3 regions of the Chryseobacterium lactis genome follow, and region 3 is predicted to be linked to each of the others. Evidence: riboswitches for the same ligand, from Rfam matches in the RefSeq annotation. Region 3 holds a riboswitch; each other region holds the start of a gene.

Region 1 (3,289 bases), 740 kb from region 3:
TACAGCCATGGTACAATTTACATATATAAAATACCGCCCAGGATAACCAAAAGTTCGGAAATGATAACTCAGGGAAAATATTGAGAGGTACTTTTGCGCAAAATTAAATTAAATTTAGAATAATTAAAAATAATATTTACTATGTTTCAATATTTACATTTTGCAGTAAGGAAAATCAGAGCCGGATTGGTGCTGCTTAGTATCGCAGGAAGTGGCTTATATGCTCAGGGTACACCATTAACCTGTAATAATACAGATCCCGGAACAAATCCCGGAGATGTTGGATGTGTTGCCTTTACTTATCTGGGCCAGCAGGTTTCTTATGCAACTGTAAGAGGAGCAGACGGAAAGGTCTGGCTTCAGCAGAATCTAGGAAGTTCGAAGGTTGCTACATCTGTGGCAGACGAGGATTCATACGGAGATCTTTTTCAGTGGGGAAGATGGGATGATGGCCACCAGTTGAGAAATTCTTCTACAATGTCTCCTCCAACGCCAAATAATCCCGCAGGAATTACCACAGGATCTTATATCATCGGATCTCCGTCATGGTGGGCAGGATTTGCTGCCACAGATACTTGGATAGATAAAGGACCTAATGATGCTAAAGAAAATACAGGTGTAGACCCTTGTAAGGCTTTGGGAGGAGAGTGGAAAATGCCTTCTCAGGCGGAATGGACAGGCATTGTAAATGCAGAAAGTATTTCAAATCCGGCCACGGCTTTTGCCAGCCACTTAAAATTACCTGCCGGAGGATATAGAGGATCCAGCAATGGAGATTTTACATTTGTAGGACAAAGAGGATATTTCTGGAGTTCTGATACTTCCGGAATTGGTGGAAAGTATTTATATATTGGTAATATCCTTGCTAATCCTTCTTCTGGGGCACCAAGAGGTCAGGGATCATCAGTAAGATGCATTAAGCCGTCTTCTTCTCTGGGAACTTCTGAAACAAGACCAAATACAATCGCAGTAGGTATTTATCCTAACCCAACCAATGGAATTCTGATTGTGAAAGTGGACAGCAGTATTCAAACAGCAAGCGTAACCAATGCGGTAGGGCAAAAACTTAATGTAGGGTTTTCCGGTAACCAGATTGATATGACCGGTTTACCAAATGGGGTATATATCGTAGAATTAAAATTAAAGAACGGTCAGTTAATTTCTAAAAAGGTTATAAAAAAATAATGCTTTTTCAACAAAAGAATCAGCATGCATACCGAAGTTTCGGTTAAAATATAGTTCATTACAATTACTTTTATTGGAAGGCTCATGAAATTTTCATGGGTCTTTTTTATTGGAGATAATTTTAAAAGAAGTGCAAAGAAACAAAAACACGGAATAGAGGAAACATAAAAATAAAATCAATTAATCAACGGGAAGATCAGCTTTTTTGCATATTTAAAAAAATAGTCTACTTTTGCAGTAGATTTATCAAGAAAGGTGGAGGGATTTGGCCCAATGAAACCTTAGCAACCTACACAATTCCAGAAGTGTAAAGGTGCTAATTCCAACCCGAAAGGGGAGATAAGTGAAGTCAATATTCTTATATGAATTCCATTTCTTGAAGTCTTGTATATCCGCAGAATCATCTGCCGGAATGTAGTATTAATTGGCAAGAACAGAAAATGAAAAAATTAAGTACGGCAGTATTGCTGCTGGGCACCATTTGGATTGCTGCGCAGGAGCAGGAAGAAAAGGGAAAGCAAATTGAAGACATCATTATTGTCGGAAACCGCAATGTTAAACGAACAAAACTGGAAACTCCGGTTCCGGTAGATGTTATTAATATTGAAAAAATACAAAAGGCCTCTCCTCAGATCACCGCTCAGGATCTTCTGAACTATGTAATTCCGTCATTTAATGCTGTAAGACAATCTGCCTCAGACGGAACAGAACATATTGACCCTGTCACTTTAAGAGGAATGGGGCCAGATCAGGTACTGGTGCTGATAAATGGTAAACGAAGACATACAACCTCTTTGGTAAACTATCAGAATACCGTAGGAAATGGATCTGTAGGAACAGATTTAAGTACTATTCCTGTGATTTCTATTGACAGGATAGAAGTGTTAAGAGATGGTGCGGCAGCACAATATGGTTCCGATGCTATTGCGGGAGTTATCAATATTATTCTAAAAAAAAATGCGGGAGCTTCAGCAAGTATTACGTATGGGCTGAGCGGAAGAAATGACGGGGACACCTATCAGGCAGCAGCTAATTACGGAACTTCTTTAGGAAAAACGGACAGTTATATCAATTTTTCACTACAATTAAGCCACAGAGGAAAAACCACAAGGACCCAAAATCATGATCTGATTGTTTATGACCAGTCCAATCTTAATGTGGTCAATAATAACGGGGCTATTACGGCCAATGGAATTTCATTACCCAATGTTTCCCCGATTGCGACAGGAGTTTATAACAATTCTTTCGCCTATGATTTTGCGGGAACAGGAAGTCAGATCTCAAGAGCATATGACGATGCTTTGATAGCTCAGAACGGGCTTTCAAGGGATGATTTCAACTTTCAGATCGGAGATGCACAAATCAGACAGGGACAGCTGTTTTTTAATGCAGAATATCCTTTTAATGATCATTTTAAGCTGTATTCTTTTGGAGGATTCAGCGTTAAAGAAGGAAAAGGATTTGGATTCCGAAGATTGCCCAGTGAGACATTTAATGTGGTGTCGTCAATATATCCCAACGGATTTCAGGCGACTTTGGGATCTCAGGTCTACGATCTTTCCTATGCTGTTGGTACTAAATATAATGTAAACGATTGGTTTTTTGATCTGAGCAATACTTTTGGTAGCAATACTTTCAACTATAATGTAAACAATACCAATAATGCATCACTGGGAGCAAAATCTCCCACCAGCTTTTATGCAGGCGCTCATCAATTTCTTCAGAATACAATCAATCTGGATGTCTCTAAAAAAATCAGCAAATTTAATATTGGATTTGGAGGAGAATTCAGATTTGAACAATACCAGATTAAAGCCGGAGATGTGGCTTCCTATACTCAGTATGACGTTAATGGAAATGTAGCAACTCCGGGCTCAACGGTGATTGGAGCCGGAGGATCACAGTCTTTCATTGGCTTTTCACCGCAGAATGCAGTGAAAAAAGACAGACATTCAACAGCGGTCTATGCGGATATTTCATACGACCTCGATAAAAAACTGAATATTGATGCCGCTGCCAGATTTGAAAACTATTCAGATTTCGGAAATACGCTCAATGGTAAATTAGCGGTACGCTATGAGTTCATTAAAAACTATGCATTAAG
Region 2 (3,289 bases), 190 kb from region 3:
CAATAATAGAAAGCGGAACACAATGAAAAGCAAGATCCCACGTTGCATACCATGGGTATTCCCACTTATCAGGCATCGAAATAATATCCTTGTTGTGAAGATGATTCCATTCCGTATTTCTTACATAGTTGTTGAAGTCTCTGGGAGCTTCAAAATTGGGGTCACCCTTTAACCATTTTCCGACATTATAATGATAAAACTGTTTATTCCATAGAAGTCCTGCAAAGGCCTGCCGTTGAACATTCTTTTCATCATCGTTAATAGGATCGCTTTGAACTTCATTGTAAAATTCCTCTGTCTCTGAAATTCTTGTATTGAAAATTTCATCAAACCGGTCAAAAGGTTCATCCCTTTCATCAGGACATAATCTGAAGTCAAAAACTTTGCATTGTCCGGCTTCAATAAGCTCCTCTATAACGAAAGAAGCTTTTGTTCCTCTCTGTTCCGGATGTATTGTGTTTGTCCCATGAATGACAAAATCATTGATCCCGTCTTTGTAATAATTTTCCTCAGTTTGAGGAGTACCGTACAGTTTGGAATTGTTGGTTTCGTTATCGCAGAATACACTGTGTCCATTTATATTTCTTGAATATAGTTTCTTAAGTGAAATACTGTCGTGATTAATATCAATACATCCGTTGTGAGAGGCATTCAATTGACCTTTATAAGTATTGTAGCCCCATTTCCAGTTATTTCTGAACCATGCAGTGGGCATCACTACTATAGGAGCGTCGCGTTGACTGCGGTTGCAGACCGTTATTCTGGCCAGAATATCGTTGTGATCCCCTTTGCAGTATTCAATAAAAATATCAAAATATTCATCGTGATCGAAAATTCCTGTGTCAAAAAGTTCATATTCAGGTTCCTTTTTGCTGCGTTTTCCGTTTTCGCTCACAAGATCATCATAAGGAAATGCATTTATGGGATACTTATACACCATTTTCATATAACTATGGGTCGGTGTATTGTCCAGATAATAAAAAATCTCTTTAATATCCTCACCATGATTTCCCTGAGGATTGCTTAATCCAAAGAAACGTTCCTTTATAATCTTATCATTTTTATTCCAAAATGAAAAAGCAAAACAGAAAATTTGCTTTACATCAGAAATTCCGGCTATCCCTTCTTCACCCCAACGGTAGGCATAGCTTTCTGCATTATTGTGATTGGTATAGTTCCACGCATTTCCGTTTGGGCTGTAATCTTCACGGACATTTCCCCATTGCCGGTTGCTTACATAAGGTCCCCAGTTTTTCCATTTTGTATCCTGTAATCTTTCTTTTTCAGCAATCATATTTCATCATTTTTCTACACGAAGTTAGTTTTTTTGAAAAGTAATTCCAATTTTTTTCATCTGAAGAATTCTTAATATACCCTTGAAATACTTGTATTTAAGCTCTTTTTTAAATATTAAATTAATTTTTTTTTGAATTTCAAAGAAAAGAACTACCTTTGCACCATTCGTTCATTCAAATATTGAAAATGTTATCAAGAAAGGTTGAGGGATTAGACCCTATGAAACCTTAGCAACCCTTTGCGCAAGCAAAGAAGGTGCTACGTTCTACCAAATAATTTTGGACAGATAACTTACTGAAGTTCTTTTCAGCCATTTCCTGTGGCATTTTCAATTGTATTAAAATAATAGAATTGAAAACAGAACTAAACTATATTAATCTTTCGTATCAAACAAATTCCAATAAGGAATACCATATCTCGTTAAGCTATGAGCTTTTCGGGAAAGACCTGTTTACAGCTCCTATTATACTCATCAATCATGCGCTCACCGGGAATTCAAATGTTGCCGGAGAAAAAGGATGGTGGAAGCAGTTAATCGGAGAAAATCAGGTGATTGATACCAAAAAGTACACGGTTCTGTGTTTCAATATTCCCGGAAACGGTTACGATAATTATTTAATTGATGACTATGAAGACTTTACACCTTCAGATATAGCAAATCTGTTTCTGAAAGGGCTGCAAGCTTTACATATAAAACAAGTATACGCCATTATTGGAGGCTCACTCGGTGGAGGAATTGCCTGGGAAATGCTTACGAAGCAGCCTGAACTGGCAGAGATCTTTATTCCGATAGCTTGTGATTACAGAACTCACGATTGGCTTCATGCACAATGTCTGGTTCAGAAATTTTTATTAAACGAAAAAGAAGAGCCATTACAAAAAGCCAGAATTCATGCCATGTTGTGCTATAGAACTCCACAATCGCTTAATGACAGATTTCAAAACAAATACAATAAGGACAAACAACGATTAGAATCGGAGGATTGGTTATTATTCCATGGTGATGCACTAAACGAAAGGTTTAGTTTAAAAGCGTATAAACTGATGAATCATTTGTTGATGAATATTAACGCTGAAGAATCCATGTTGGAGAAAATACAGGCACGAATGCACATGATCTCCGTTGATACAGACTTGTTCTTTCCAGCTTCTGAAATCCGAATGTGTTTTGAAAATCTAAAAGCGAAAAAGGAAAATGTCTCGTATCACGAGATCCAATCTATACACGGGCACGATGCCTTCCTAATGGAATATCAACAATTAAATAATATCATAAAAAACATTTTATAGAGAAATGAAAAATGCTAACGAAATAAAATTTTTAAAGAACAGATCAATCGTCAAATTTGAAGGAGAAGATTTTTTAGGAGAAATCGGTATTGACGGAAGAATTTTTAAAGCGCTTACTTTAGCGCGTATCAGTGTTGGGGTAATCTCTCAGCAAGCGATAGAAAACGGAATATCCATTTTAGTACAAGAGAATGATGCCGAAAAGGCAGTAGCTTGTCTTATTGACGAATTTGAGCCGGAAAGAAAATCAGGAAAAGTTTCCCAGATATACAGTATCAACAATGTTTCTGTCATTGGTTTTGTCGCAGAAGATTTCAATAAAGTCTTTGCTGAACTGGCCAGAAATAATGTTTTCCCATTGTTGCTGAATCAGGTAGCAGGTGAAAACAGAGTAAACATTGTAGTGACTTCCTCACAAGATGAAAAAACCAGAAACATCATTGAATCTGAAATTTTCAAAAAACCGAAAACCGTTCATCTGGCAATTATTGGCCATGGAAATGTAGGAAAGACTTTGATACAGCAGGTACTGGAGTCTTCAGAAGAAATTAAAAGACGTAAAAAAATAGATCTTAAAGTAGTAGCTGTAGCCAACTCTAAGAAAATTGCTTTCAATAAAAAAGGATTTGGTACTAACTGGAGCGATGAGGTGATCACAGCCGAAAGTCCTTCTAATGTTGAAGAATTGATCAATTTCTCCAAA
Region 3 (3,289 bases):
TAGTTTTCAATCAATTGTTGCAAGTAATTGCTTTTTATTATGTGCAAAGTTTTCTTTACCAAAGTTTAAACACAAATGTTATTATATAAACACAAGTTTTAATTTTTAAAACAAACATTCAATTTTTAAGATCATTTAAAATTATTTCGAGATGAAAAAAAGACTATTATTACTAGGCCTTGCAATTTCTGCAATGGCACATTCACAAGTAGGAATTAATACCCCTAACCCGCAAGGAATATTTCATGTAGACGGAGGAAAAGATAATCCCGCTACCGGAATTCCAACCCCTGTACAACAAGCCAACGACTTTACCATTACTCCTACAGGAAGCGTGGGAATAGGTACTATTTTGCCTGATGCTTCGGCTTTACTGGATATAAATACAGATGGCCTGGCTGCGAATAAGAAAAAAGGAGTTTTGTTTCCCAGGGTGCCACTCAATTCAAATACAGATGTGATTACAGTGCCTAATCCGGCAACGGGTCTTCTGGTGTATAATACAGGAACCGGGAATCTGAAAAATGCAGGATATGTCTACTGGAATGGTTCTGAATGGCGAAGTCTGATTAATAATACCGCTGTTACTCCGCAGATCTCATCTTTGAATTGCTCTGGAGCAAAATTAAGTCCACCTACTTATACGGCGGGGCAGCTGTATAACGGAACAATGACAATTCCCTATAATGGAGGAAATGGAGGAACATACCCGGCTGGAAGTGCTATTGCTTCTACCGGTGTGACAGGACTAACCGCTACATTACAAGGAGGAACATTATCCAATGGTGGCGGGCTGTTGACTTATTTTGTAACTGGTACGCCCTCTTCCTCATCACCAAATACAGCATCATTTACGATTCCTGGAATGTTTGGGGCAGCTACATGTACTGCTACAGTAGGAGCGGAAGTTCTGAATATCGGAGAAACCATTACCGCAATCTATTCAGTGCCCAATGCAACTGCTGCCAACACCAGTTTTAATCTAAGCAGCTACGTCGCTTCCAATGGATTGCAGCCTCTTCCAACCATCGATGGGATAGAAGTTTCTTTACAGGGAAACAGCAGTGCTTATTATTATCCACGAATTTATAACAGAGCGAGTACTTCCCAACTCATCAGCTATCAGTCATTTGCTACTCAGGTGAATCAAAATAAAACCAATCTTAATGTAACACTGGCTCCAGGTGATTTTGAAAATACAGACAGTGATGGTATTGTATACTGGATGACCACTGCAGCTGAAGTGGAAACAACCAACCTTCAGGTACAGGTCAATGGTAATACCTACCGATGGTATGAAATTAAATGGTGGTGTATGGAAGTTTCCGGGACAAAAAAGATCTTTATATCCCTTACAAGAAAGGCATAAAGTCTTCTTTTAATACATCTAACGACACTGATACTTTTAAAGCATCAGTGTTTTTTTATTTGTTTTTCACTTTAAAGAATCCTTAATGATATTTGTCATGTTTGATAAAGTAATAATTCCTGTAACACTTTATTTTAATGGTTTTTAATAAAATCAATTGTTAATTTTTAAAAATTTATCATAATAAAATTTAAAGTCTACTTGTTTTGTAGACTAAATATGTATAGCTTTGCAAACATATTTCGATCGGCTTATAAAGAAAGATGGAGGGAACTGACCCTGCGAAGTCTTGACAACCTGCGTGAGTAAGGTGTTACATTCAGCCTTTAAAGGAAAAATAAGCAATTGGTTTATCGTATATATCGATGCCCTTTGCTGACTATTCTGCAAAGGGCAAAATTTTGATATATGGTAAATAAAATTGATTATGATTAGCAAAAAATTAATTAGTTATAAAGTTTGGGTTCCACCTGTTGCTGCATTTTTTCTGGGAATTACCACAGTAAGCGGACAGAATTCCAATCCTAAAAAAGATAGTCTTAAAGAAAAAGAGATTGACGAAGTCGTTGTGGTGGCTTATGGAAAAGCAAAGCGAAACAGCTACACCGGTTCAGTATCTACTATTTCCAGCGATAAAATTAACAACAGACCTGTTACCAATATTACAAAAGCTCTGGAAGGGCAGGTTCCTGGGATTCAGACGACCACTGCCTCAGGGCAGCCGGGTTCTACAGCTACGATTCGAATCAGAGGAGTTGGTTCCATCAGTGCCGACAGTAATCCTTTGTATGTAGTTGACGGGATTCCTTTTGATGGGAATATCAACGCGATCAGTCCTAATGATATTGAGTCTATCAGTGTTCTGAAAGATGCTACGGCAAGTGCACTGTATGGTTCAAGAGGAGCCAATGGGATTATTATCATTACAACGAAATCAGGGAAAAAAGGAGAGGCGAGAGTCAACTTAAATATCAGTCAGGGTTTTTCCAGCAGAGCGGTAAAAGATTACCAGCAGGTTAACACAGATCAGTATTTCCAATTGTATTGGGAAGCGATGAGAAACGGATACCAATCCGGACAAATCAATGCTCAGCAGGCTGCACAGATGGCTACAGATAATCTTACTTCAGGTACAGGTTTATCAATTAACCCTTATGGTGCTGCTTATCCTAAACCGGTAGGAACGGACGGAAAGCTATTGCCGGGAGCAAGAGCATTATGGAATGATGACTGGAGAGATATTTTACAAAGAGTGGCTTCGAGAAACCAGGTCGATTTAGATATCAGTGGTGGAAGTGAGAAAAGTAATTATTTCTTTTCATTAGGATATCTTGATGACAAAGGAATGGCGATAGAATCTGGGTTTAAAAGATACAATACCCGATTAAAACTCAATTCTGAAGTGAAAAGCTGGTTGAACGTTGGAGTGAACTTAAGCTATACCAACAGTATTCAGCAAGCGCCGCCTTCTTCGGACTCCAAATCAAGTAATATTATTCAGGCAGCGAGAGTAATTCCTTCTTTTTACCCTTACTATGAAAGGAATGGAGATGGTTCTTATATCTTGAATGCCAACGGAGATCGGGTGTATGATTTTGGAAAATACAGACCTACCAGTGCGCTGCAGAATGAAAATCCGGCAGCAACATTACCTTTAGATAAAAATGAAAACAAGGAAGATAACTTCTCAGGAAAAGGGTTTCTTGACTTTACTTTCTTACCTGAATTGAAATTCAGATCAAGTTTCTCTGTTGATTTGGTGAATTATAACGGACATTTTTATTCAAACCCATTAATCGGACAGGGAAGTGAAACGAATGGTTCGGTAACAAGATCTAACAACAGAACATTGTCCTACACGACAAGTAATATTCTGACCTATGATAAAAAATTCGGGAAGCACCACTTCAATATTTTAGG

Evidence for each region. Region 3 has a riboswitch for S-adenosylmethionine ahead of EG342_RS07385 (SusC/RagA family TonB-linked outer membrane protein). Riboswitches for the same ligand answer to the same signal wherever they lie in the genome.
Region 1: it holds a riboswitch for S-adenosylmethionine, as region 3 does, so the genes downstream of both, EG342_RS04145 (TonB-dependent receptor plug domain-containing protein) here and EG342_RS07385 (SusC/RagA family TonB-linked outer membrane protein) in region 3, are expected to answer to the same signal.
Region 2: it holds a riboswitch for S-adenosylmethionine, as region 3 does, so the genes downstream of both, EG342_RS08230 (alpha/beta fold hydrolase) here and EG342_RS07385 (SusC/RagA family TonB-linked outer membrane protein) in region 3, are expected to answer to the same signal.

What each region holds. Positions count from the first base shown of each region.
Region 1 covers NZ_CP033924.1:972,430-975,718, reverse strand. Annotated here, with positions in the region: gene EG342_RS04150 (T9SS type A sorting domain-containing protein) at 142-1,185, shown strand; SAM riboswitch class I at 1,426-1,531, shown strand; gene EG342_RS04145 (TonB-dependent receptor plug domain-containing protein) at 1,626-3,289, shown strand, end outside.
Region 2 covers NZ_CP033924.1:1,901,468-1,904,756, forward strand. Annotated here, with positions in the region: gene EG342_RS08225 (MGH1-like glycoside hydrolase domain-containing protein) at 1-1,294, opposite strand, end outside; SAM riboswitch class I at 1,483-1,589, shown strand; gene EG342_RS08230 (alpha/beta fold hydrolase) at 1,648-2,586, shown strand; gene EG342_RS08235 (ACT domain-containing protein) at 2,591-3,289, shown strand, end outside.
Region 3 covers NZ_CP033924.1:1,716,276-1,719,564, forward strand. Annotated here, with positions in the region: gene EG342_RS25345 (hypothetical protein) at 152-1,369, shown strand; SAM riboswitch class I at 1,618-1,713, shown strand; gene EG342_RS07385 (SusC/RagA family TonB-linked outer membrane protein) at 1,797-3,289, shown strand, end outside.